Regions from separate parts of the Micromonospora sp. NPDC002296 genome, predicted to be linked through region 3. Evidence: riboswitches for the same ligand, from Rfam matches in the RefSeq annotation. Region 3 holds a riboswitch; each other region holds the start of a gene.
The links. A riboswitch is a leader RNA that binds a small molecule or an ion and turns the genes downstream of it on or off. The one in region 3 is predicted to bind cobalamin.
Positions count from the first base shown of each region.

Region 1: it holds a riboswitch for cobalamin, as region 3 does, so the genes downstream of both, ABT023_RS10805 (ribonucleoside-diphosphate reductase subunit alpha) here and ABT023_RS12965 ((2Fe-2S) ferredoxin domain-containing protein) in region 3, are expected to answer to the same signal.
Region 2: it holds a riboswitch for cobalamin, as region 3 does, so the genes downstream of both, bluB (5,6-dimethylbenzimidazole synthase) here and ABT023_RS12965 ((2Fe-2S) ferredoxin domain-containing protein) in region 3, are expected to answer to the same signal.

Region 1 covers NZ_JBEOWQ010000009.1:166,525-174,366, reverse strand. The annotation lists gene ABT023_RS10810 (hypothetical protein) at 1-2,163, opposite strand, end outside; cobalamin riboswitch at 2,467-2,682, shown strand; gene ABT023_RS10805 (ribonucleoside-diphosphate reductase subunit alpha) at 2,854-5,253, shown strand; gene ABT023_RS10800 (ribonucleotide-diphosphate reductase subunit beta) at 5,298-6,293, shown strand; gene ABT023_RS10795 (NAD(P)-dependent oxidoreductase) at 6,426-7,007, opposite strand; gene ABT023_RS10790 (winged helix-turn-helix transcriptional regulator) at 7,062-7,412, shown strand; gene ABT023_RS10785 (hypothetical protein) at 7,643-7,837, shown strand.
Region 2 covers NZ_JBEOWQ010000008.1:172,585-180,426, forward strand. The annotation lists gene ABT023_RS09895 (type II secretion system F family protein) at 1-579, shown strand, start outside; gene ABT023_RS09900 (hypothetical protein) at 609-824, shown strand; gene ABT023_RS09905 (TadE/TadG family type IV pilus assembly protein) at 983-1,393, shown strand; gene ABT023_RS09910 (TadE/TadG family type IV pilus assembly protein) at 1,390-1,971, shown strand; gene ABT023_RS09915 (hypothetical protein) at 2,148-2,519, shown strand; gene ABT023_RS09920 (LysM peptidoglycan-binding domain-containing protein) at 2,536-3,708, shown strand; gene ABT023_RS09925 (Rieske (2Fe-2S) protein) at 3,871-4,722, opposite strand; gene ABT023_RS09930 (hypothetical protein) at 4,894-5,238, opposite strand; gene bluB (5,6-dimethylbenzimidazole synthase) at 5,307-5,951, opposite strand; cobalamin riboswitch at 5,987-6,185, opposite strand; gene ABT023_RS09940 (crotonase/enoyl-CoA hydratase family protein) at 6,347-7,114, shown strand; gene ABT023_RS09945 (dihydrolipoyl dehydrogenase family protein) at 7,177-7,842, opposite strand, start outside.
Region 3 covers NZ_JBEOWQ010000012.1:115,805-123,646, reverse strand. The annotation lists gene cobN (cobaltochelatase subunit CobN) at 1-2,047, opposite strand, end outside; gene ABT023_RS12965 ((2Fe-2S) ferredoxin domain-containing protein) at 2,044-2,697, opposite strand; cobalamin riboswitch at 2,833-3,013, opposite strand; gene ABT023_RS12960 (ferredoxin-like domain-containing protein) at 3,059-3,934, shown strand; gene ABT023_RS12955 (precorrin-8X methylmutase) at 3,931-4,596, shown strand; gene ABT023_RS12950 (precorrin-2 C(20)-methyltransferase) at 4,593-6,095, shown strand; gene cobM (precorrin-4 C(11)-methyltransferase) at 6,096-6,851, opposite strand; gene cbiE (precorrin-6y C5,15-methyltransferase (decarboxylating) subunit CbiE) at 6,848-7,842, opposite strand, start outside.

The DNA of each region.
Region 1 (7,842 bases), on a different contig from region 3:
CATCGGCGTGGGGGTGGTGACGGCTACCGACGGCGCGACGCCGGTCGCCGAGATGATCCAGTCCCGGGTGTCGCCGCGCAGGTCACTCTGACCGGCGTTGTCGATGGCGGTGGCCGTCATCTTCCATTCGCCCTCGGTGGGGAGGGCCACCTCGACCTGCCAGGTGGTCGACAACGCGCCGATGACGTCCGGCTCGCCGCGGAAGGTGTTGTAGACCGGTGCTGCCGTTCCGTCGTCCTGGAGGTACTGGTTGTCCGACCTGCGGAACGAGTACGTCATCGCGCTGACGCCCTTGTCGTCGCTGGCGGTGCCGGTCGCGACGAAGCTCTGGGCGGCGACCAGGCCGGCGGGCGGCGAGGTGATCTTCGTGGTCGGCGGCAGGTCGTCGAAGCTGAAGGTCTCGATCTTCTTGACGGCCTTCGAGGCGTCGCTCTGGCCGTTGTTGCCGAACGTCTTCGCCTGGACCTGGTATTCGCCGACGGGCAGCGACACGGTGAGGGACCACGAGGTCGAGGCGGTGTTCACCGCTGCGACCGTCGCGTTGATGCTGTTGGCGGCGCCCCACGTCGTGAGGTCGTCCTGCAGGTACTTCTTGGAACCCCGGTTCTGGATCTCGATACCGACCTTGGTGACGCCGGCCGGAGAAGTCGCCTGCCCGCCGAACGCGAACGGCGCGTTGGCCTGCTTGACCGCCCCCTCGATGGGCGTGACGATCGTCGTGTCGACCGGCGAGGGCGCCGGCGCCTGGGCGAGGTCGAAGAACCCGACCCGCCCCACCGGCAGGCCGCCCTTGGTGTTGCCGTCGCCACCGACGAAGAGGCCGCGCGGGGTGGCCAGCATCGCCTTCTCCCCCTCGTACGAGCTGGAACCCGGGTTCCACTCGATCGCCGTGCCCGTGGCCGGGTCGAGCGCGCCGAGGTGGTCACGGCGGACCACCTGGTCGCCGAGACCGTAGCCGCTCAGGCCCTGGCCCGTGCCGTACCCGACGTTGTCCAGGCCGGGCCACGGGACGTTGGAGGTCGGCGATTCCTGCCAACTGAAGTGGCCGCCGACGTACACGGCCGTCTCGGTGATGGCGACCGAGTAGATGCTGTCGAAGTGACGCGACACCCAGATCGGCTCGACGTGGTCGGCACCGGCCACCGGGAACGCGATCGCCGTGTCGTTGATCGGCGGGCGGTCGCCTCCCGAACCGCTGGTGACGACGAAGTAGGAGTCGTCCGGCGCGACGTCACCGGCGAAGACCCGCTGGATGCCGCCGACGAAGGACAGGTTGTCCTCCCAGAGGCGGGTGCGCCACGGCAGGAGGGCCTTGGTGGCGGTGTCGACGAGGCCGACCCCGTAGCGGTCCTGGCCGGCGATCTGGCGACCGGTGTGCACGACCAGCAGGCTGCTGCCGTTGTGCGTCAGCTTGAGCTGCTGCACGGTGAGCATGCCGCCGACGCCGATGCCGCCGGACAGGGGCAGGTTGAACCCGCTGTCCACCGCCCCCGTCGTCGGGTTGAGCGCGACCAGCCCGCCGCGGTTCACACTGTTCACCTTCGTGAACTGGCCGCCCACGTACACCGCGGTGCTGCTCACGGCCAGAGCGGTCGCGCGCCCGTTCCCCTGCGCGGTGAACGCCGCGATCGGAGCGCCGGTGACCGGGTCGAGCCGTACGATCTTGCGCTTCGTCAGGCCGCCGACCGTGTTGAACGAGCCAACGACATAGAGCGACGAGCCGTCCGGCGAGGCCTCGACGGCCTCGACGGACCCGTCGAACGTCGGCTGGAAACCGGTGTCGACCAGGCCCGTGTCGATGTTGTAGGAAGCCAGCGACGGCTGCGCCACCGGCGTCCCGCCGACGTTGGCGATCGCGGTGAAGGAGCCGGCGACGAAGACCCGGTTGCCGATCACCTCGATGTCGGTGATCTCGCCGTCGGTGATCCTCGGTACGTCATTGCGCGGCGTGCTGGGAACCAGCCCGGTGTGCCCCGGCGCCGACAGGGCCGCGGCCGTGCGGACGGCCGTACGTGTCGCACCGCCGCCGCCGACCGTTGCCGTGGCGGCGCGAGCGCCGGCGTTGGCGACCTCGTCGGCGGCACTGCCTGCAGCCGCCGGTTGGCCTGTCAACAGCACAGCCCCGGCGACCAGACCCGCGATGGCGCGGCTCCGAACGTGCATCGAGACAACCCCCTGTAAAACGCCTGAATCGCGTCGCCGGGTCGATTCCCGGCGACGTCCATCCCTGGCGTGCCGGAAGTCACCGTAGGAGGTCGTCATCCCTTGTGTACGGACGCCCGTCGGAAACCCGACCGGTCGACATCCGTTCCGGTCCTACCGGCCGGGTCCGCCGTCCTTGGATCCAGACCCGCTCCACCAATCGGCTCGGTCGCTGCGCCGCAGGAATCGACGAGGCTTCACCGCCGGGCCTCCGACACGCCCGGACTCGACATGTGGGGTGTGACAACGCCGAAGTCCCTATATATGGTGTCGGCCGTAGCTGGTTCGGCCGCTCATCCGGGGTGGTCGAGGCAAGAGGGAACCCGGTGGGAATCCGGGACTGCCCCGCAGCGGTGAGTGGGAACGACCGCCGTCATCAGCACTGGGCCGCCTGCGGCCTGGGAAGCGACGGCCAGTAGAAGACCGGCGAGCCCGGTCACGCCCGCGAGTCCGAAGACCTGCCAGCGCGCCGCGTACCCATACCGGGGTGGGCGGCGGTCCGAGGCCGCGTGGGACGGCCGACGCCACCTGACCCGCGCCTCGCCGGCGTGACGTCCGCCGGTGTCTGCCTCCACGCGTCCCAAGGCCATCAGGTCTCGAGCCCGCGAGGAGTGAGTGATGGCAGTCACCGAGGTTGTCCCGGCCGACGGCATGGTGGCCGACGAGGCAGCCCTACCGGGCCCGCGACGGACGCAGATGCGCGTCCGCAAGCGCGACGGCGGCACCGAACCGGTCGATGTCAACAGGATCGTCGGAGCGGTCGAGCGGTGGACGGTCGGCCTCGCCGACGTCGACCCGTTGCGGGTGGCGACGCGGACGATCAGCGGCCTGTACGACGGCGCGACGACCGCCGAGCTGGACCGGCTGTCCATCCAGACCGCGGCCGAGATGATCGGCGAGGAGCCGCAGTACTCGCGGCTGGCCGCCCGCCTGCTGGCCGGCTACATCGACAAGGAGGTCCGCAGGCAGGGCATCGGCTCGTTCAGCGAGGCGATCCGACGGGGACACGTCGAGGGCCTCATCGGCGACGGCACCGCCGCGTTCGTCGCCGCCAACGCCGCGCAGCTCGATGACGCCGTCGACCCCCACGGTGACCTGCGGTTCGAGTACTTCGGGTTGCGCACGGTCCACGACCGGTACCTGCTGCGCCACCCGACGAGCCGGCTGGTTACGGAGACCCCGCAGTACTGGTTGCTGCGGGTGGCCTGCGGCCTGTCCCACGCCCCGGACGAGGTGATCGAGTTCTACCGGTTGATGTCGAGCCTGGCGTACCTGCCGAGTTCGCCGACGTTGTTCAACTCCGGCACCCGGCACACCCAGATGTCCTCCTGCTACCTGGTCGACTCCCCGCGCGACGAACTGGACTCGATCTACCAGCGGTACGCGCAGGTGGCGAACCTGTCGAAGTTCGCCGGCGGCATCGGCATCGCGTTCTCCCGGGTCCGGTCGCGGGGCGCGCTGATCCGGGGCACCAACGGGCAGTCCAACGGGATCGTGCCGTGGCTGCGGACGCTGGACGCCTCGGTGGCGGCGGTCAACCAGGGCGGCCGGCGCAAGGGCGCGGCCTGCGTCTACCTGGAGCCGTGGCACCCGGACATCGAGGAGTTCCTGCAACTGCGGGACAACACCGGTGAGGATGCCCGGCGCACCCACAACCTGAACCTGGCCAACTGGGTCCCGGACGAGTTCATGCGCCGGGTGGAGGCCGACGGGGTGTGGTCGCTGTTCGACCCGGACGTGGTGCCGGAACTGCCGGACCTGTGGGGGGACGAGTTCGACGCGGCGTACCGGGCGGCCGAGGCTCAGGGCCGGTACGTGCGGCAGGTGCCGGCGCGGGAGCTGTACGGGCGGATGATGCGGACCCTCGCGCAGACCGGCAACGGGTGGATGACGTTCAAGGACGCTGCGAACCGGTTGTGCAACCAGACCGCCGAGCCGGGCAACGTGGTGCACCTGTCCAACCTGTGCACCGAGATCATCGAGGTGTCCAGCGACGCCGAGACCGCCGTGTGCAACCTCGGCTCGGTCAACCTCGCCGCCCACCTCGCCGACGGCGGCCTCGACTGGGAACGGCTGCGCGCCACCGTCCGCACCGCCGTGACGTTCCTCGACCGGGTCATCGACATCAACTACTACCCGACCCCGCAGGCCGCGGCGAGCAACCCCCGCTGGCGGCCGGTCGGCCTCGGCCTGATGGGCCTGCAGGACGTGTTCTTCGCCCTGCGGCTGCCGTTCGACTCCCCGGCCGCCCGGGAGCTGTCCACCCGGATCAGCGAGGAGCTGTACCTGACGGCCCTGGAGACCTCCGCCGACCTGGCGGAACGCTTCGGAGCCCACCCGGCCTTCGCCGAGACCCGGGCGGCACGCGGCCGGCTCCAGCCGGACCTGTGGGGCGTCACGGGCAGCCAGGCGCAGCGCTGGAGGGTGCTGCGGGAGCGCGTCGCCGCGCACGGCCTGCGCAACTCGCTGCTGGTGGCGATCGCCCCGACCGCCACCATCGCCTCCATCGCCGGCTGCTACGAGTGCATCGAGCCGCAGGTGTCCAACCTGTTCAAGCGCGAGACCCTGTCCGGGGAGTTCCTCCAGGTCAACACCGCTCTCGTACGCGAACTGAAGGCCCGCGGCCTGTGGACCGACGAAGTCCGCTCGGCGATCAAGCGCGCCGAGGGATCGGTGCAGGGCATCACGGAACTGCCGGCGGAGGTCCGGCAGCTGTTCCGTACGGCCTGGGAGTTGCCGCAGCGGGCGCTGATCGACCTGGCCGCCGCCCGCGCCCCGTTCATCGACCAGTCGCAGTCGCTGAACCTGTTCCTCGCCGCCCCGACGATCGGCAAGCTCTCCTCGATGTACCTGTACGCCTGGAAGGCCGGGCTGAAGAGCACCTACTACCTGCGGTCCCGCCCCGCCACCCGGATCCAGCAGGCCACGGTCGCACCCGCCGGCCCGGTCAGCGCCGTCGGCCCGGTCGGCGTCGTCGCGGCGGGGGTGGCCGTCGACGAGGCGGTGGCCTGTTCCCTGGAGAACCCCGAGTCGTGCGAGGCCTGCCAGTGACCGCCCCGACCGACACCACCGCCACCGACCCGAGGACCACACACATGCTGCTCGACCCGGGGATGGACCTCACCCTCCGCCCGATGCGCTACCCGCACTTCTTCGACCGGTTCCGCGACGCCATCCGCAACACCTGGACGGTGGAGGAGGTCGACCTGCACGCCGACCTCGCCGACCTCGACCGGCTCTCCCCGGCGGAGCGGCACCTGGTGAGCCGCCTCGTCGCGTTCTTCGCCACCGGCGACACCATCGTCGCCAACAACCTGGTGCTGAACCTCTACCAGCACGTGAACTCGCCGGAGGGGCGGCTCTACCTGTCGCGGCAACTGTTCGAGGAGGCCGTGCACGTCCAGTTCTACCTGAACCTGCTCGACACGTACGTGCCCGACGAGGCCGAGCGGTTCGCCGCGTTCGACGCCATCGAGAACATTCCCTCGATCCGGCGTAAGGCCGAGTTCTGCTTCCGCTGGATCGACTCCCTCCAGGACCTGCGGGAGCTGCGTTCGAAGCAGGACCGGCGGGTGTTCCTGCTCAACCTGATCTGCTTCGCCGCCTGCATCGAGGGGTTGTTCTTCTACGGCGCCTTCGCCTACGTCTACTTCCTGCGCTCCCGGGGACTGCTGCACGGCCTGGCGTCCGGCACCAACTGGGTGTTCCGCGACGAGTCCATGCACATGGCCTTCGCCTTCGACGTGGTCGACACCGTCCGCCGCGAGGAACCGGACCTGTTCGACGACGACCTCGCAGACCAGGTCCGCCTGATGCTCACCGAGGCCGTCGAGTGCGAGGTCCAGTTCGCCGAGGACCTGCTCGGCCACGGCGTGTCCGGGATGTCCCTGGCCGACATGCGCCAGTACCTCCAGCACGTCGCCGACCGGCGGCTCGCACAGCTCGGCATGCCCGTCCACTACGGGTCGACCAACCCGTTCGCGTTCATGGAGTTGCAGGACGTGCAGGAGCTGTCCAACTTCTTCGAACGGCGGGTGTCGGCGTACCAGGTCGGGGTGACCGGCACCGTCGCCTTCGACGACGACTTCTGAGGCGACCGTGACAGGCGAGTCGCCCGGCACAGGTCGGCGATCTCGCCTGTCACGCCATGGTCGCGTCCACCGCGTCTCGGGCGTCGGTCGACGGCTCTCGGCGGGCCAGACCGTAAGCGCACCACCCAAGGGCTAACTCGTCACCCCGATGTGCGTTCGCCGGAACTGGGCCCGCTCGGCCTCATCGATCAGGGCGCGCGCGTGATCGGCGTAGGTGATGTGCTCCGCCAGGTCGCCGGGCGCGAGGTGGTACCCGCCGGCGGGCTTGCCCTCAAGGTCGAAGTTGCCCGATGGGCTGACCGCGACCCAGTCAAGGTCGGAACCGCGGAGAATGTCCAGGGCCGCACGGTGGGCCAGGGAGAAGGGCTGAAACTCGGCAGGGAAACCGGCCATGTCCATGACGGGCACGCCGTTCGCGTCGGGCAGCAGCGACGCGAGGCTGACCCAGACGAGGCGGTTCACCCCCGCCTCCTTCAACCCCGTGACGAGGCTCGCAGCCGCGGCGCGGAAGAAAACAGCGGGATCGGCATTGGCGTCAGCCGCGGCCACGATCGCCACATCGTGCCCCGCCGCCGCCCTGGCCACAGCGGCGGCATCCGTGACGTCCGCCGCGGAGCGCACGAGCGGCGTGACCTCATGGCCGCGCGCCCTCGCCTCCACAACAGCGGTGCCACCGGCCTTGCCACCCGCTCCGAAAACAACGATCTTCAACATGGCGACGACCATAGGGCAGGTCATGGTTACCGATCGGGTACCTATTCTCGATCCATGAGCCGCCCGGAGCATGACATGTTCGATGAGCTGTGCCCTTCCTCGTTCCTGCCGGTACGGATGGGGCACAAGTGGGCGCCGCTTGTCATGCGGTTGCTGGAAGCGGCGCCGCTCCGGTTCGGCGAGCTGCGCGTCGTGCTGCACCGGACGAGCCCCAAGGAACTCACCCGAGCCCTGCGCGTTCTTGAACGCGATGGCTTCGTATCGCGCGCGACGGCCGGCCGCGCCGTCACCTACGAGCTGACGCCGCTCGGCCGGAGCCTGCTCGGCCCCCTCAAGATTGTCTACGAGTGGACGTCGACCCACTGGGACGAACTTCTTGACGCCCGCGATCCCGTTGAGGCATGAATACGTCTCGTGTTATGCGCCTTCGATAGGGCTGATTCCCGGTAACCCTGTGTCAGCGAGATCGGGCGGCCGGTAGTGAATTGACGTCCGGAGGTCAGCAGTCACCGGGCGCATAGCGGACGCATAGAAGGCGCAGATTGCCGTCGGCAATGCTGGCCGCCATCGATGTTGTGCGGTTCGGGCGAACCCTCGGCCGCACACATTCACTGTCACGAACCTGAGAGGTGGATATGACCAACAACATCAAGGCGGGTGCCCAGATGGTGGACCACGCGGAGAACTTCGTCGACCTCGACGACCTCGACCTCGCCGGGATCGACGTCGAGGCCGGCGAGATCGCCGGTGGCATCAACTGGACCTCGATCATCCCGACCACCGGCTGCACCAGCACCACCAACCGGTGCGGCGGCGGCGGATCGTACTGATCGTC
Region 2 (7,842 bases), on a different contig from region 3:
GTCGCCCCGACCCTGGCCGGTGCGGTGCTCTTCCTCGGCGGGGTGTCCGTGCCGGTGTTCGTACCGCTGCTGGGGAGTTTGGGGATGGCGCTGGTCGCCGCCCTGGTGGCGCACCGCAGCGTGCTGACCCGCGCGGACGCCGCCCGGGACGAGTTCCGCCAGGCGGTCTGCACCTACCTGGACCTGGTGGCGTTGCAGCTCTCCGCCGCGCACGGCCCGGTGCAGGCCCTGGAGCGGGCCGCGGCGGTCTGCGACGGCTGGGTCTTCGACCGGATCCGGGAGTCGCTGCGGATCGCCCAAATGCAGATGCACTCGCCCTGGGACGAGCTGCGCGAGCTGGCCGAGAAGATCGGCATCCCGGAGCTGGGCGACGTCGGGGCGATCATGCGCTCCGCCGGCAGCGAGGGCGCGCAGGTGCACGAGACGCTGCGCAGCCGGGCCGACTCGCTGCGCGACCAGATCCGCACCGACAACCTGGCCCGGGCCGAGGCGGTCACCAGCCGGCTGGACATCCCCGGCTCGCTGCTGGTCTTCGTGCTGCTCGGCTTCGCCGTCTACCCGTTCCTCGCCCGGTTGTGAAACCCCTCCCCAGTTCGAAGGAGCACGTCATGCACCTCATCGCCTATCTGCACATCGCGTTGACGACGCGACTGACCGAGCTGCGCCGCGACGGCGAGCGCGGCGACAGCCCGGTGCCGACCGCCGTGATCATCTTCGGCCTGGTCGCGGTCGCCATGGCGGTCACGGGTTTCGCCCTGGCCAAGGCCAACGACTGGATGAACGCCATCCCGGGTAACACCGCCCCGCAGGCCCCGAAACCGTGACGGGCCGCCCCGCACGCGCGGACCGGAGCCGGTCGGCACCCGCCGACCGGCCCACCGGCCTGCGCGCACCGGGGCGGGCGCGCGACAGCGTACGGCGGCGACCGGGCGGGTGGGCGCGCGACGGCCTACGGCGGCCACCCGGGGAGGCGCCCCGGGGGCTGCTGGCCGGGGCCCGGCGGAGACTCGCCGACGGCCCGGCCGAGCGGGGCGCCAACCCGGTGGAGCTGGCCGTCGTGATGCCGGCGATCCTGGTGCTGCTCTTCGCCTCGATCCAGGCCGCCGCCTGGTTCGTCGCCCGGGCCACCGCGCTGAACGCCGCGCAGAGCGCGGTCAACGCCCAGCGCGTCCTTCAGGCTCCCGACGGGGCCGGGGAACAGCGGGCGGCCGACTTTCTCACCTCGGCCGGTGACTGGCTGGTCGGCTGGGACTCGCCGGGGCCCGACTGCGTCACGGACGCCACCGAGGTGACCTGCACGGTGACCGGCACCGCCCTCTCGGTCGTCCCCTGGGTGAGCTTCCCGGTGCGGCAGACCGCCCACGGCACGGTCGAACGGTGGACGACGGGATGAGCGGCGTGCGGAGACGTGCCGTGCCGGCCGACGACCGACGCCGGTTCCGGCGCCGACCGCGGCGGGACGAACGCGGTTCGGTCGCCGTCGAGGTGGCCGTGCTCGCCCCAGCGTTCCTCGCGCTGCTCGTGCTGGCCGGCGTGGCCGGGCGTACGGCGATCGCCCAGGAGGCGATCGAGTCGGCGGCGCACGATGCCGCCCGGGCCGCCTCCATCTCCCGGGACGCCGCCACCGCCCGGCAGCAGGCCCTGGCCGCCGCGAGCAGCCAGCTCGACTGGCAGCGGGCGAACTGCGCCGGCCAGCCGACGCTCACCTTCAGCGGCTCGGTGGGCGGCGATGCGGTCAGCTTCGACGAGGCCTTCGCCAGCGATCCCGGCGAGCCCGCCGCCGTCACCGTGCGGGTGGCCTGCACGGTGTCCTTCGCCGACATCGACCTGTCGCTGCTGCCGGCGATGCCGACCAACCGGACGGTCTCGGCCGCCTTCACCTCCCCGCTGGACCGCTACCGGAGCAGAACTCTCGGGTTCGGGACTGCTGAAGCAGGTTCTGCGGCGTACCCGAGTGTGGGTGGCGTGTGATGAGCGTGGGCGTTCGCGCGGGTTCCGGAACCGGCGACGGTGCGATTCGACGCGTTGGGCCCGCACCGTGGTCGGCGCAGGTCGCTATACGCGCTCATGACACTTCCGACGAGGTCGGGACCGCCCGCCGGCTTCGCGGCGACGACGGACGGGTCAGTCTGTTCCTCGCGGCGGGGATGATCGGCGTCCTCGCGATCATCGGGCTGGCCTTCGACGGCGCCGGTCAGCTGCGGTCCATGCAGCGGGCCGACAACCTGGCCGCGGAGGCGGCCCGGACCGGCGGCCAGTCCATCGACCGGGCGAAGGCCATCGAGGGCGGGCCCAAGGTGATCGACCAGGTGGCCGCCAGGGCCGCGGTGAACAGCTACCTCGCCGCGGCGGACGTAACCGCCTCCTCCGTCGAGTTCCCGGTCGTCGGCGGGGAGACCCTCATCCGGGTGCACGTCACGGTCACCTACGACCGGTACATGCTCGGCTTCTTCGGCTTCGGCAACACCGTCACCGTCTCCGGTGAGGCCACCGCGCGGGCCCTCACCGAGGACCCGTAGGAAGGGAAGGAACGCCATGGCCGCACCGGGTCGCTCCGCCGCACGGCGGACCGGACAGGTCCTCACCGGGTTCGGCGCGCTGGTCGTGCTGATCGCGGTGCTGGTCGGGGGGCCGGTGGCGCTGATCGCGTTCGCCGGCAACCCGCTCCCCGACCACGTGCCCACCCTCGCCGAGATCGGCGCCACGCTGACCAGCCGGGACGACGGCCGGCTCTTCCTGCGGGCGCTGGCCCTGGTCGGCTGGTTCGGCTGGGCCACCTTCGCCTTCTCGGTGCTCGTGGAGCTGGGCGCGCACTCGCTGCGCCGGCCGGCACCCCGGCTGCCCGGAATCAGCCGGCAGCAGCGGGCCGCGGCTGCGCTGGTCGGTTCGGTGGCCCTGATCATCGCGGCGAGCCCGGCCGCGGCCAGCGCGGCGACGGTGCTGGCCGGCCCGTACCCGACGGCGGCGCAGCCGGCCGTCGCCGCGGCGGTGCCGGCGGCACGCCCGGTGACCGCGACGCTCCCGGTCAGCGCGCGGACGGCGTCGCCGGTCGTGGTCACCACGGCGGCTCAGCTCCCCGAGCCGGTGGAGCCGACGGTGTACCGGGTGGCGAAGGGCGACTACCTGGGCGAGGTCGCCGAGCGCTACCTCGACGACTTCGAGCGGTACCGGGACGTGGCGAAGCTGAACCGGTTGCACGACCCCGACCGGATCCGCCCGGGGCAGCTCATCAGGCTGCCCGACGGCGCGGGCGACGCCGGGGCCCGTACGCACGCCACCGGCCGGCTGGTGGTCCGGCCCACGGCCCCCGCACCCGGCGGCGCGGTCGCTCCCCCGCCCGCGACCCCGGCCACCCCGCCGGCCGCCGAAGCGCCCGCGACCCCGGCGACGACGCCGCCCGCGAAGCCGCAGTCCACCCGCCCGGCACCCGCGCCGCCGGCCACCCAACCGTCGGCCGAGTCGACCCGCGGCAGCCAGCAGGTGGCCCAGCCGCCCTCCGGGCCGCAGCCGGCAATGGCCGCCGGGGCTTCCCGGGTGAGTGAGGAGGACTCGGTGAACCGCCCGCTCGCGGTCTCGGCGGTGCTCGCCGTGGCCAGCATCGTCGGGGCACAGATCGGCGCGGTCCTCGGGCTGCGCCGCCGGCCGGGCATCGCCCGGGCCGCCGCCGGCGCGCGGGCCCTGGTCTCCGGCCGACACCGCCGGAACTGACGCCGGAGGCCCCACCCCCGCCCGCCCTGCACACGCTGTCACGGATTGTGTGGTCATGGCGCGCGCCGATGCCACAGTTCCCGCGCAAGAGCGGTTCGCCGGATGGGCCCGGCGATGGCGCCGGGGCGGCGGGAGCGGCGCCTACGGCGGGCGTGGGAACGGTCAGGGCAGTCGGGCCTGCAACACCCCGTCGACCACCCGGGTCGGCAGGATCTGCTGGTCGTTCCCGGACGGCCCGTGCATGACCTCGCCGCCGTTGAGCCGGAACGCGCTGCCGTGCCACGGGCAGACCACGCAGGCGTGCCCGTCGATCTCGGTGACCTCGCCCTCGCCGAGCGGACCGCTCTGGTGCGGGCAGCGCTCCAGCATCACGGTGACCTCGTCGCCGTGCCGGTAGAGGATCACCGAGACGTCGTCCATCTCGCGGGTGACCAGCGTCCGCTGCGGCAGCCCGGCGAGGTCCGCCAGTGGGTGCCAGCCGTCGCTGATCAGGTGCATCTCGGACACGCTCTGGTTGACCTGGGCCCCCTGCTTGTACGCCAGGTGCCCCCCGAGGTACGCCCCCGCGCTCACCGCGCTCAGGCCGAGGTACGCCAGCGCCCGCCCGGTCCCGTGCCGCCCGCGCAGGCGGGCGGCCAGCGAGCCCGCGTACAGGGCCAGGCCGACGGTGTTGGCGGCGGCGTGCACCAGGCCGATCCGGCGCTGGTCCCGGGCGAGGGCCGCCCAGTCGTTCAGCCCGGCGACCGCCGCCGGGAGTGCGCTGATCGTGCCCAGCCCGACCAGCGTGGTGGCCGCCCGACGCTGACCGGGCATGAGGTCCAGCACGGCGGCGCTGATCCAGGCACCCACCGGCACCTGCACCAGCGCCGGGTGCAGCGGATGCCCGAGGAAGACGCCGTGCAGCAGGTCGCGCACCCGCTGCGGGCGGATGGTGGCCTGGACGGCGCGCTGCAACCGGTCCCCGGCCCGGTCCAGCGCCGAAGTCTGTTCGATTCTCGTCAAGAGTGCCCGCATCCCGTCCGGCTTCCCGGCAGGAGCGGTCGCAAACCGGTCGGCGGTGACGAGCCCGTCGCCATACATGCCGGCCGGCAGTCCCGGGGACACGGCCGACACCGCCGCCGCACCCGCACGTCACCGGCGGTGGGTCCCGCGCCACCGGCCGCCCGGCGGCGCGGGACCCGGCGGCTACTGCCAGGGGCCGCTGCGGCAGATGAACCTACCGGTGTCGCTGTACTGGGTCACGCTGCCGTCGAAGTAGCTGTAGCTGACCCGCACCTGCAGGCCGATGTTGGAGTAGGGGCAGCCGGCGAAGAGGGTCGGTCCGGCGCTCGTGAAGGTCCCGACGCTGCCGGAGTACCAGGTGACCGTCCAGGTCGTCGTGCCGGTGCTGGTGGCGTCGCAGTAGAACTGCGACCCGCCGGACTCGCAGAAGGGCGCGGGGGCGCTGGCCAGGGCCGGGGTGGCTACGGCGGCGGTCAGGCCGAGGGCGGTGAGGACGGAGGCGAGCAGGACCCTGACGGTGGCACGCATGAAGATCCTCCCGAACGTAGCGGGTTGAGGACTGAGGGTGAATGCCACGCTATCCCAGCAATCGAGGTTCATGAATCAGCCGTTCGCCGGTCGGTTACCGCCCAACGGTCGTGGTGCACCGCCTCGGCGAGAGGGCGCTTCCGCCGCCACCCGTGCCGTTCCAGGTCCGGCACGGTCGCCAGGTGGGTGACCGGCCCGAGGCAGAGCCACGCCACCGGCCGGATGCCGTCCGGGATGCAGAGCAGCCCGGCCACGAACGGCTCCCGGTAGAAGGAGACCCAACCGACGCCGAGCCCCTCGGCGGTGGCGGCGAGCCACAGGTTCTGGATGGCCAGGCAGACCGAGTAGAGGCCGGAGTCGGCGATGGCGTGCCGCCCGAGGACAGCCGGGCCACCCCGCGCCGGGTCGTAGGTGACCACGATCGACAGGGTCGACTCCAGCACTCCGTCGATCTTGATCCGGGCGAACCGCTCGGCCGCCTCGCCGTCGAGGGTGGCGGCGAACGTGTCCCGTTCGACCTGGACGTGCTCGTGGAACCGGCGGCGGGTCCCGGCATCCCGGACCAGGACGAAGTCCCACGGCTGCGAGTATCCGACGCTGGGCGCGGCGTGCGCCGCGTCGAGGATCCGGTGCAGGGTGTCCGCCGGCACCGGCTCCCCGGTGAACTCGGCCCGGACGTCCCGGCGGCGGTGGATGGTGTCGTAGATGTTCACAGGCAGGCTCCCGCTGCGCTCGGCCCACCGCTGCGGTGGGCACCCGACGCGAGGCCGGTCTTCGGACTCCCGGATCGACGCCCGACCGTCCGCCTTCCCAGCCGTGCGGCCAGTGGCTGCGCGTGACGCGCGTGGACGGCGGCTCCCCGGTCACCGCGGCGGGCCCGTGCCGGATTCCCACCGGCTTCCCGATTCTCCCCGCAGGCGCGAGGCACCTCACATGATCGTGCCGTCGCCGATGCTAGCGCCCCGCCCGTGCGCCGTCGGGACGGACGGGCCGCTACGGTCGTGTCGGGGTGGACGCCACCACCCCAGGGGCCGGCCCGCCGGCCACCTCGGCCCGCACCGCCGGCCCGCGGCCGAGGGCCGGAGCCGTCCGACCGGGAGGCACGCCGATGGGGGTACGGGTCGAAAGCGCCGGGGCCGTGACCACGGTGATCCTGGATCAGCCGGCGGCGCGCAACGCCGTCGACGGGTCGACCGCCCGGGCCCTGGCCGACGCGTTCCGGGCCTTCGAGGCCGACCCGGAGGCGGCGGTGGCCGTGCTCTGGGGGGCGGGCGGAACGTTCTGCGCCGGGGCGGACCTGAAGGCGATCGGCACCCCCGGCGGCAACCGGGTCGAGCCCGACGGCGACGGTCCGATGGGCCCGACCCGGATGCGACTGTCCAAGCCGGTGATCGCGGCGATCTCCGGGTACGCCGTGGCCGGGGGGCTGGAGCTGGCCCTCTGGTGCGACCTGCGGGTGGCCGAGTCCGACGCGGTGCTCGGGGTCTTCTGCCGGCGGTGGGGGGTGCCGCTGGTCGACGGGGGTACCTTCCGGCTGCCCAGGCTAATCGGCGAGAGCCGGGCGATGGACCTGATCCTCACCGGCCGACCGGTGCCGGCCGAGGAGGCGTACGCGATGGGTCTGGTGAATCGACTGGTCGCGCCGGGTACGGCCCGGGTGGAGGCCGAGCGGCTGGCCGCCGGGATCGCCCGCCACCCGCAGACCTGCCTGCGCAACGACCGGGCGGCGGTGCTGGCCGGCGCCAACCTGACCGAGCCGGAGGCCCTCGCGGTCGAGCTGGCCCACGGCGCGGAGTCGCTGGCGGCCGACGCGGCGGCGGGTGCGGCCCGCTTCGCCGCGGGCGCCGGCCGGCACGGCGCACCCGCGTCTCCCTGATCGTCCGCACCGCACCGGCACGACCCCGTGCGCGTCGGACGATCAGGGAACCAGCGGCGGCGCTACCTCAGGTTGCGCAGGGCGTCCTCGACGGCGCGGTGGAACGTCGGGTACGCGTAGATCATGTTCCGGAGCTGGGTCAGCGGGACCGCCGCGTGCACCGCCACCACCAGGCCCGACAGCACCTCGCCGCCGGCCGGGCCGACCGAGGTCGCGCCGACCAGGACGCCCCGGTCGGCGTCGGCGACCAGCTTGATCAGTCCGTCGGCCCGGTGGATCCAGCCCCGGGTGGACGCGCCGAGCCGGCTCACGCCGACCTGCACGTTGATGCCGCGCTCGCGGGCCTGCCGCTCGGTCAGCCCGACCGCGCCCACCTCGGGGTCGGTGAAGGTGACCCGGGGCAGCGCCCGGTAGTCGGCGTGCGGCACGCCGCCGGCGATCCCGGCCCCCGCCGTGCTCGCCGCGCCGCCGACCGCGCTGGCGGTGCCGCTGGCGTCCGGGCCGGACCGCGCCCGCCGGACACGGTCGAGCACGTCGGCGACCACGATGGCCGCCTGGTACATGGCGATGTGGGTGAACGCGCCCTCGCCGGTCAGGTCGCCGACCGCCCAGAGGGCCCCGGCGGCGCGCATCCGGTCGTCGACGGCGAGGTACCGCTGGGACGGGTCCACCCCGACGGCGTCCAGCCCCAGCTCGTCGAGGTGCGCCCGCCGGCCGGTCACCACCAG
Region 3 (7,842 bases):
TGACCCGCGCCTGTCCCGTCGGCGCCTGGCCCAGCACGTGCAGCCCGTCGCGGATCTGGACGTCCTTGATCTCGCACAGCCAGCCGTCGACGTGCAGCAGGAAGTCGTCGAACTCCTCGTCGTCGGGTCGCTCCTCCAGCCCGAGGTCGCGGTGCATCTGCGCGGACTGCATGAGCGTCCAGATCTGCTGGCGGATCGCGGGCAGCTTCGCCGGATCCATGGCCGCGACGTTGGCGTGCTCGTCGAGCAGCTGCTCGAGCTGGGCGATGTCGCCGTAGCTCTCGGCGCGCGCCATCGGCGGCACGAGGTGGTCGACGATCGTGGCGTGCGCGCGGCGCTTGGCCTGGGCGCCCTCGCCGGGGTCGTTGACGAGGAACGGGTAGATCAGCGGCATGCTGCCGATGGCCGCGTCCGTGGCGCACCCGGCCGAGAGCGCGGCGTTCTTGCCCGGCAGCCACTCCATCGAGCCGTGCTTGCCCAGATGCACGACCGCGTCGGCGCCGAAGCCGTGCTCGAGCCAGCGGTACGCCGCCAGGTAGTGGTGCGACGGTGGCAGGTCGGGGTCGTGGTAGATCGCGACCGGCTTCTCGCCGAAGCCGCGTGGCGGCTGGATGAGGATGACGACGTTGCCCGCGCGCAGCGTGGCCAGCACGATGTCGCCGGCGTCGTCGACGAACAGTGAGCCGGGGGCCTCGCCCCAGGTCTCGACCATGGCGTCACGAAGCTCGCCCGGCAGGTGGGCGGTCCAGCGCAGGTAGTCGTCGCGGCCGATGCGCACGTGCGACTCGCTGAGCTGGGCCTGCGTGAGCCACTCCTCGTCCTGGCCACCGGCCTCGATCAGCGCGTGGATGAGCGCGTTGCCGGCCGTCGTGTCGGGGTCCTCCCCCTCGACCGGCGGGAGCGGGTCGAGCCCGGGGATCTCGCCGGGCGCGCCGAGGTCGTAGCCGGCGTCGCGCATCGCGCGCAGCAGCCGGATCGCCGACACGGGCGTGTCGAGGCCGACGGCGTTGCCGATGCGGCTGTGCTTGGTCGGATAGGCCGACAGGACGAGGGCCACCTTGCGCTCGGCCGGCGGGACGTGTCGGAGCCGCGCGTGGTTCGCTGCGATGCCCGCGACGCGCTCGCACCGCTCGGCGTCGGTCGCGTAGCGCGGCAGACCGTCGGCGTCGACCTCCTTGAACGAGAACGGGACGGTGATGAGCCGGCCGTCGAACTCGGGGATGGCGATCTGGGTCGCGGAGTCGAGCGGGGTGACGCCGTCGTCGGAGGCCTCCCACTCGGCCTTGCTGGACGTGAGCGCCAGCGCCTGCAGCACGGGGACGTCCAAGGCGCGCAGCCGCTCGACGTTCCAGGACTCGTCGTCGCCGCCGGCGCCGGCGGTGGCGGGCTTGGAGCCGCCGGCGGCGAGCACGGTGACGATGATCGCGCCGAGCGTGGCGAGCTCGGTGAACAGCTCGTCGGGTGCCGCCCGCAGCGAGGAGACGAAGATCGGCACGCCGACGGCCTTGCCGGTCGCGTCGATCGCGTCGGCGAGCTCGTGCGCGAACGCGTTGTTGCCGCTCACCTCGTGTGCCCTGTAGTACAGGACGCCGATCCGTGGCACCCCGCTCCCGGCTGCCTGCCGGCCGACGCCCCACTCGGGCAGGACGGCCGGCGGCTCGAAGCCCTCGCCGGTCAGCAGCACCGTGTCGGAGAGGAAGGCGTGCAGCTGACCCAGGTTCTCCGCGCCTCCCTCGGCGAGGTAACGGTGCGCCTCGGCGCACACGCCGATCGGCACGGTTGACAGCTCCATGAGTGCGGCGTTCGGCGTCCGCTCCCCGCCGAGGACGACCAGGGGACGTCCGGCGTCGCGCACCAGGGCGGCGACGTCCCGCACGTCCTCGGGCGAACCGAGCACCCGCAGCACGACCAGGTCCGCCTCGGCGGTCAGGGCGTCGCGGCGCTCGTCGGTCACCCGGGCGGGGTTGGCCCAGGTGTAGTCCGAGCCGCTGGCACGCGCCGACAACAGGTCGGTGTCGGACGTGGACATGAGAGCGATGCGGGTCATACTTCTCCTTCGGTGGAGATGGTCCGGGGGCCGAGGCGCAGGTCGTCGACCGAGCGACCGGCGCAAAGGTGCTCGCGGACCAGCCGTGCCGCGTCGCCGGGTCGCACCGGCCCGTACCAGGCGCCGTCGGGGTGGACGACGGCCACGGGGCCGTGATTGCACGGGAACAGACACCCGGTCTGCGCCATGAGGACGTCGGAGTCGGTGAGCCGGTGCTCGACGAGCGCGCCGACGAGCGCGCGGTAGGTCTCGTCCGCGCCTCGGGCGCTGCAGCGCGGGCCGCGGCACAGCAGCAGATGGTGCCGGTACGGCGGGGGCGCGTCCCAGGCCGGTGACGACAACGGCGCCTCGCGGCCGGTGATGGTCCGCTCGCCGAACCGGATGACCGGCGGGTCGATCTGCTGGCGGTGCCAGTGGCCGGCGACGCGTCCCACCCACGAGCGGGCGTAGGTCAGGTCGTCGGTGCTCACCGGCTCGAGGCGAACCTCTCGGACGCCGTCGGCGTGCACCAGGTCGAGCACGTGGGTGAGGGTCGGCTCGCCGCCCTGCAGGAATGCCAGACGGGCACCGGCGGCCTCGGCCTCCCGGCGCAGCACCGCTGACCGGGCGGCGTCCGGCAGCGCGGTCGCGACGTGGACGAGGACGCTCACGACGTCAGGAGCAGACGAGCCAGGTGGGCGGAACGTGGTGGGAGGAACCGCTCTGGTGCGAGCGAGGATAACGGGACACGAGGGTCTTCCTTCGTCCGGAGGCCTGTGCGCGAGGCCTGGATGGGCAGGTGTCGCAGACGGGGTCTGCGGCCAGCAGGTCTTCGGACTCGGGATCAACCGGACGGAGCGCCTTCCCAGACCGTTGGTCCAGTGGCGTCGTGCTCCGCCCGTCACCCTCACCGCTGCGCGTCAGTCCCGGACTCTCACCGGGTTCCCTGGCTCATGGCTGAGTTTGGCTGGCAGGACGAACGTAGCACCGCCGACCGACGGTGCCCGAGACGGGCTCTGGCACGATGGCGCCGTGACCGAGAGGACCCGCCGCGACCTGTGTCCCGGTCTGCTGCGCCCCTGGATCGCCGACGACGGCGCGCTCGTCCGGGTGCGCGTCCCCGGTGGCGCCGTGACGGTCGGGGCGCTCGGCGCACTCGTCCGGGTGGCGGGTGGGCACGGCGACGGCGCGGTCCACCTGACCAGCCGCGCCAACCTCCAGGTGCGCGGCATCGAGCACGACGACGGGTGCCTGCCGGACGCGGTCGTGGAAGCGATCATGGCAACCGGGCTCGTGCCGTCGACGTCGCACGAGCGGGTGCGCAACATCTTGGCCTCACCGCTCACCGGACGCAGCGGTGGCCGCGCCGACCTGCGTCCGGTGATCGCTGACCTCGACGCCCGGCTGTGCGCGGAGCCCCTGCTCGCCACGCTGGCCGGCCGGTTCCTGTTCGTGCTCGACGACGGCCGTGGCGACCTGGTCGAGCGCGACCTTGACCTCGGTCTCGTGGCGCTCGACGCGAGCACCGCGCAGCTGCGCGCCGGGACGGCCTGGGGACCGGTCGTCCCGCTGGGCGAGGCCGCTGCGGCACTGACGACACTCGCCGTACGGTTCGCCGGGCTCGCCGGTAGCGAACCGAGCTCCCCCTGGCACGTCGACGAGCTGCCCGGCTCCGGCGCGGCAGTGCTGGGCACCGTGCTCGATCGTGCCGCGGGGACCCGGGTGAACACGCCGCCGCTCCCGCTTGGCAGGATCGCGCAGGACGACGGCCGGGTCGCGCTGCACCTCGCGGTGCCCGACGGCCGGGTGGATGCTCGCCTCATGGACGAGGTCCGCGCCCTCGGTGCCGGCGACCTCGTCGTCACGCCACGGCGCACCCTGCTCGTCCCCGATCTGGAGAATGCATGACTCTCGCCCCACCGACGCGCCGCTACGACTACGTCACCGACGGCGCGGCGATCTACGCCGACTCGTTCGCCACCATCCGCGCCGAGGCCGACCTGACGCGCGTCCCGACCGACGCCGAGAGGGTCGCGGTGCGGATGATCCACGCGTGCGGGCAGACCGACCTGACGCGGGACCTGGTGATCCATCCCGGTCTCGTGACGGCGGCCCGGGCGGCGCTCGACGCGGGGGCGCCGATCCTGACGGACGCGCACATGGTCGCCGCCGGCGTCACCCGCGCCCGGCTGCCCCGCGACAACGAGGTCCGCTGCCTCCTGCGCGAGCCCGAGGTCCCGGCGCTCGCCCGCGCGTGGGGCACGACCCGGTCCGCCGCGGCGGTGTCCCTGTGGGCCGAGCACATCGAGGGTGCCGTCGTCGCGTTCGGCAACGCCCCCACCGCCCTGTTCCACCTGCTGGAGATGCTGCGTGACGGCGCACCGCGGCCGGCCGCGATCATCGGCACGCCGGTGGGTTTCATCGGTGCGGCCGAGTCCAAGCAGGCGCTCATCGACCTCGCCGCCGACGCACCCGGGCTCGACGTGCCGTATCTCGTGGTGACCGGGCGTCGCGGCGGCTCGGCGCTGGCCGCCTCGGCGCTCAACGCCCTGGCCCAGGAGGCGGAGTGAGCGGCCGGCTGTTCGGCGTCGGGGTCGGCCCGGGGGATCCCGAGCTGGTCACGCTGAAGGCCGCCCGGCTGATCGGCGCGGCGGACGTCGTCGCCTACCACCAGGGGGTCGGCAAGCAGTCCAACGCGCGCCGCATCGCCGCCGGCCTGCTCCCGGACGACGTGATCGAGGAGGCGCTGGTCTACCCGGTGACGACGCAGACCACCGACCACCCGGGCGGGTACGCCGGCGCGATGGCGGACTTCTACGCCGAGTGCGGCGAGCGGCTCCGCGCGCACCTGAGGGCGGGCCGCGACGTCGTCGTGCTGGCCGAGGGCGACCCGATGCTCTACGGCTCGTTCATGTACCTGCACGACCGGCTCGCGGACGAGTTCGAGACACAGGTCGTCGCAGGCGTGCCCGCCTTCGCGGCCGCCACGGCCACGACCGCCCTGCCCCTGGTCCGGCAGACCGACGTGCTGACCGTGCTGCCCGGCACGCTTCCCGAGCCGGAGCTGGCCCGGCGCCTCGCCGACACCGACGGCGCCGTGATCATGAAGCTCGGCCGCACGTTCGCCAAGGTCCGCTCGGCGCTCGAACAGGCCGGACGCGTCGAGGGTTCCTGGTACGTCGAGCGGGCGTCGATGGACGCCCAGCGGGTGCTCCCGGTCGCCGACGTGGACCCCGAGACGGTGCCGTACTTCTCGATCGTCCTGGTCCCCGGCGACACCCGTCCCGGTGTGGCGCGCTACGACCGCCCGGCGAGTGAGGTCACCGAGCCCGCCGCCGACGCCGAGGTCGTCGTCGTGGGCCTCGGTCCCGGTCCCGACCGGTGGCTCTCCCCCGAGGCGTCGCAGGTGCTCGCGGAGGTCGGCCACGTCATCGGCTACGGACCGTATGTCCAGCGCGTTCCGCAGCGCCCGGGCCTGGTGCGGCACGCGTCCGGCAACACGGTCGAGGTGGACCGGGCCCGCGACGCGCTCGAACTGGCGCTCGCCGGTGAGCGCGTCGCGGTCGTCTCCGGCGGCGACGCGGGCATCTTCGGCATGGCGTCGGCGGTGTTCGAGGCCGCGGAGGACCCGCGCTACGCGGACGTCGCCGTGCGTGTCGTGCCCGGAATCTCTGCCGTCCAGGCGGTCGCGGCACGCGCCGGCGCCCCCATCGGCGCCGACTTCGCCGTGATGAGCCTGTCGGACCGGCTCAAGCCCTGGGACGTCGTGGTGAAGCGGCTGCGCGCCGTCGCCGAGGCGGACCTCGTGCTCGCCCTCTACAACCCGCGCTCGCGCTCGCGCACCGAGCAGGTCGCGCAGGCCCGAGCGGTGCTGCTGGAGCACAAGTCGCCCGAGACCGTCGTAGTCGTGGGTCGCGACGTCGGCCGCGCCGGGGAGAGCCTCACCGTGACGACGCTGGGCGAGCTCGACCCCGAGACCATCGACATGAAGTGCCTGCTGCTCGTGGGCGCCTCGTCGACGCGCGTCACCGCGGCCGGCCGCGTCTGGAGCCCGCGCTCTGTCGCCTAGTCAGCCGCGGGTGCGACGTTCGCGGCCGGCGGCGTACAGGAACGACTCACCGCCGCGGACGTCGGGAGCCAGCGCGGGGCCGACCAGGATGACCGCGGCCTGGCGCAGGCCCGCGGCCTCGACCTGGTCGCCGATGTCGGCCAGTGTGCCGCGCAGGACGAGCTGATCCGGCTGCGTCGCCTTGGACACGACGACGACCGGGCACCCGTCGCCGTAGTGCTGGGCCAGCTCGGCGGCCAGCTCACGGCTGCGAGTGATGGCCAGGTGCAGGGCCAGGGTCGCGCCGGTCGCGGCGAACGCGGCGAGCTGCTCCCCCGGCGGCATGACCGTGGAACGGGCCTGAGCGCGGGTGAGCACGACCGACTGGGCGAGCTCGGGGACGGTCAGCTCGGCGCCGACGATCGCCGCGGCAGCCGCGTAGGCGGGCACACCGGGCGTGACGTCCCACGGGACCTGCGCCGCGTCGAGCCGGCGCGCCTGCTCATGTACCGCGGAGTACAGCGACGGGTCGCCCGAGCACAGCCGCACGACCTCCAGCCCGTCGGCGTGCGCCTGCACCAGGTGGGCGGTGATCTCGTCCAGGTCGAGGTGCTGGGTGTCGACCAGCCGGGTGTCGTCGCGGCAGTGGCCGAGCACGTCGGCGTCGAGGTAGGTGCCCGCGTACAGGCACACGTCCGCAGCCTCGAGCAGGCGCACCGCGCGCAGCGTGAGCAGGTCGGCGGCACCGGGTCCGGCCCCGACGAAATGGACGGTCATGACTCTCCCTTGGTGACGGTCCACTGGCTGACGGCACGCGCGGGCGTCCAGCCGGTGAAGCTGCCGAGCGGCTCGGCGCGCTCGACGTGCAGGCGGACGAGCTCGCCGCCACGGCGACGGTACCGCTCGATCAGCACCGCCTCGGTCTCGGCCGTGACACCGTGGACGACGAGCCGGCCACCGGTGCCGAGCGCGTCCCAGCACGCTTCGAGCACGCCGGGGACGGTCGCTCCACCGCCGACGAACACCGCGTCAGGGCGCTCGAGACCGGCCAGGGCGTCGGGTGCCGAGCCCTCGACGAGACGCAGGCCGGGAACGCCGAGCGTGGCGGCGTTGCGACGCACGAGCGCGGCGCGGTCGGCGCGGGACTCGATCGCGATCGTCCGCGCCGTCGGCCACGCACGCATCCACTCCACGCCGATCGAGCCGCTGCCGGCGCCGACGTCCCACAGCAGTTGACCGGGAGCGGGCGCGAGCCGGGCCAGGGCGCTGGCGCGCAGGTCGCGCTTGGTGATCTGCCCGGCGTGCTCGAACGCGTCGTCGGGGAGCACCCCGCCCGCGGCCCAGCCCGGTCCGGTGCCCCGGATTTCGGCGGCCAGGACGTTCAGCCGGGGCACGTCCACGACGTTCCACGAAGCCGCGGTCGACTCGGCACGCGACTCACCCGCGGCGCCGAGGTCGCCGAGCACGGCCAGCCTGGACTCTCCCCAGCCAAGTCCGGTGAGCAGCGCGGCGACGGCGGCCGGCGTCGTCTCGTCGCTGGAGAGCACGAGCAGCCGCCGCCCGGGGGCGAGCGCGGGGACGACGAGGCGCACGTCGCGGCCGACCAGGCTCACCGTCGTGACGGACTCCGCCGGCCACCCGAGACGTGCCCGAGCGAGCGCCACGGAGGAGACCGCGGGCACGATCGTCACCCGTTCCGGGCCCAGGATGTCCAGCAGCGTCGTGCCGACGCCCGACACGAGCGGATCGCCCGACGCCAACACCACGA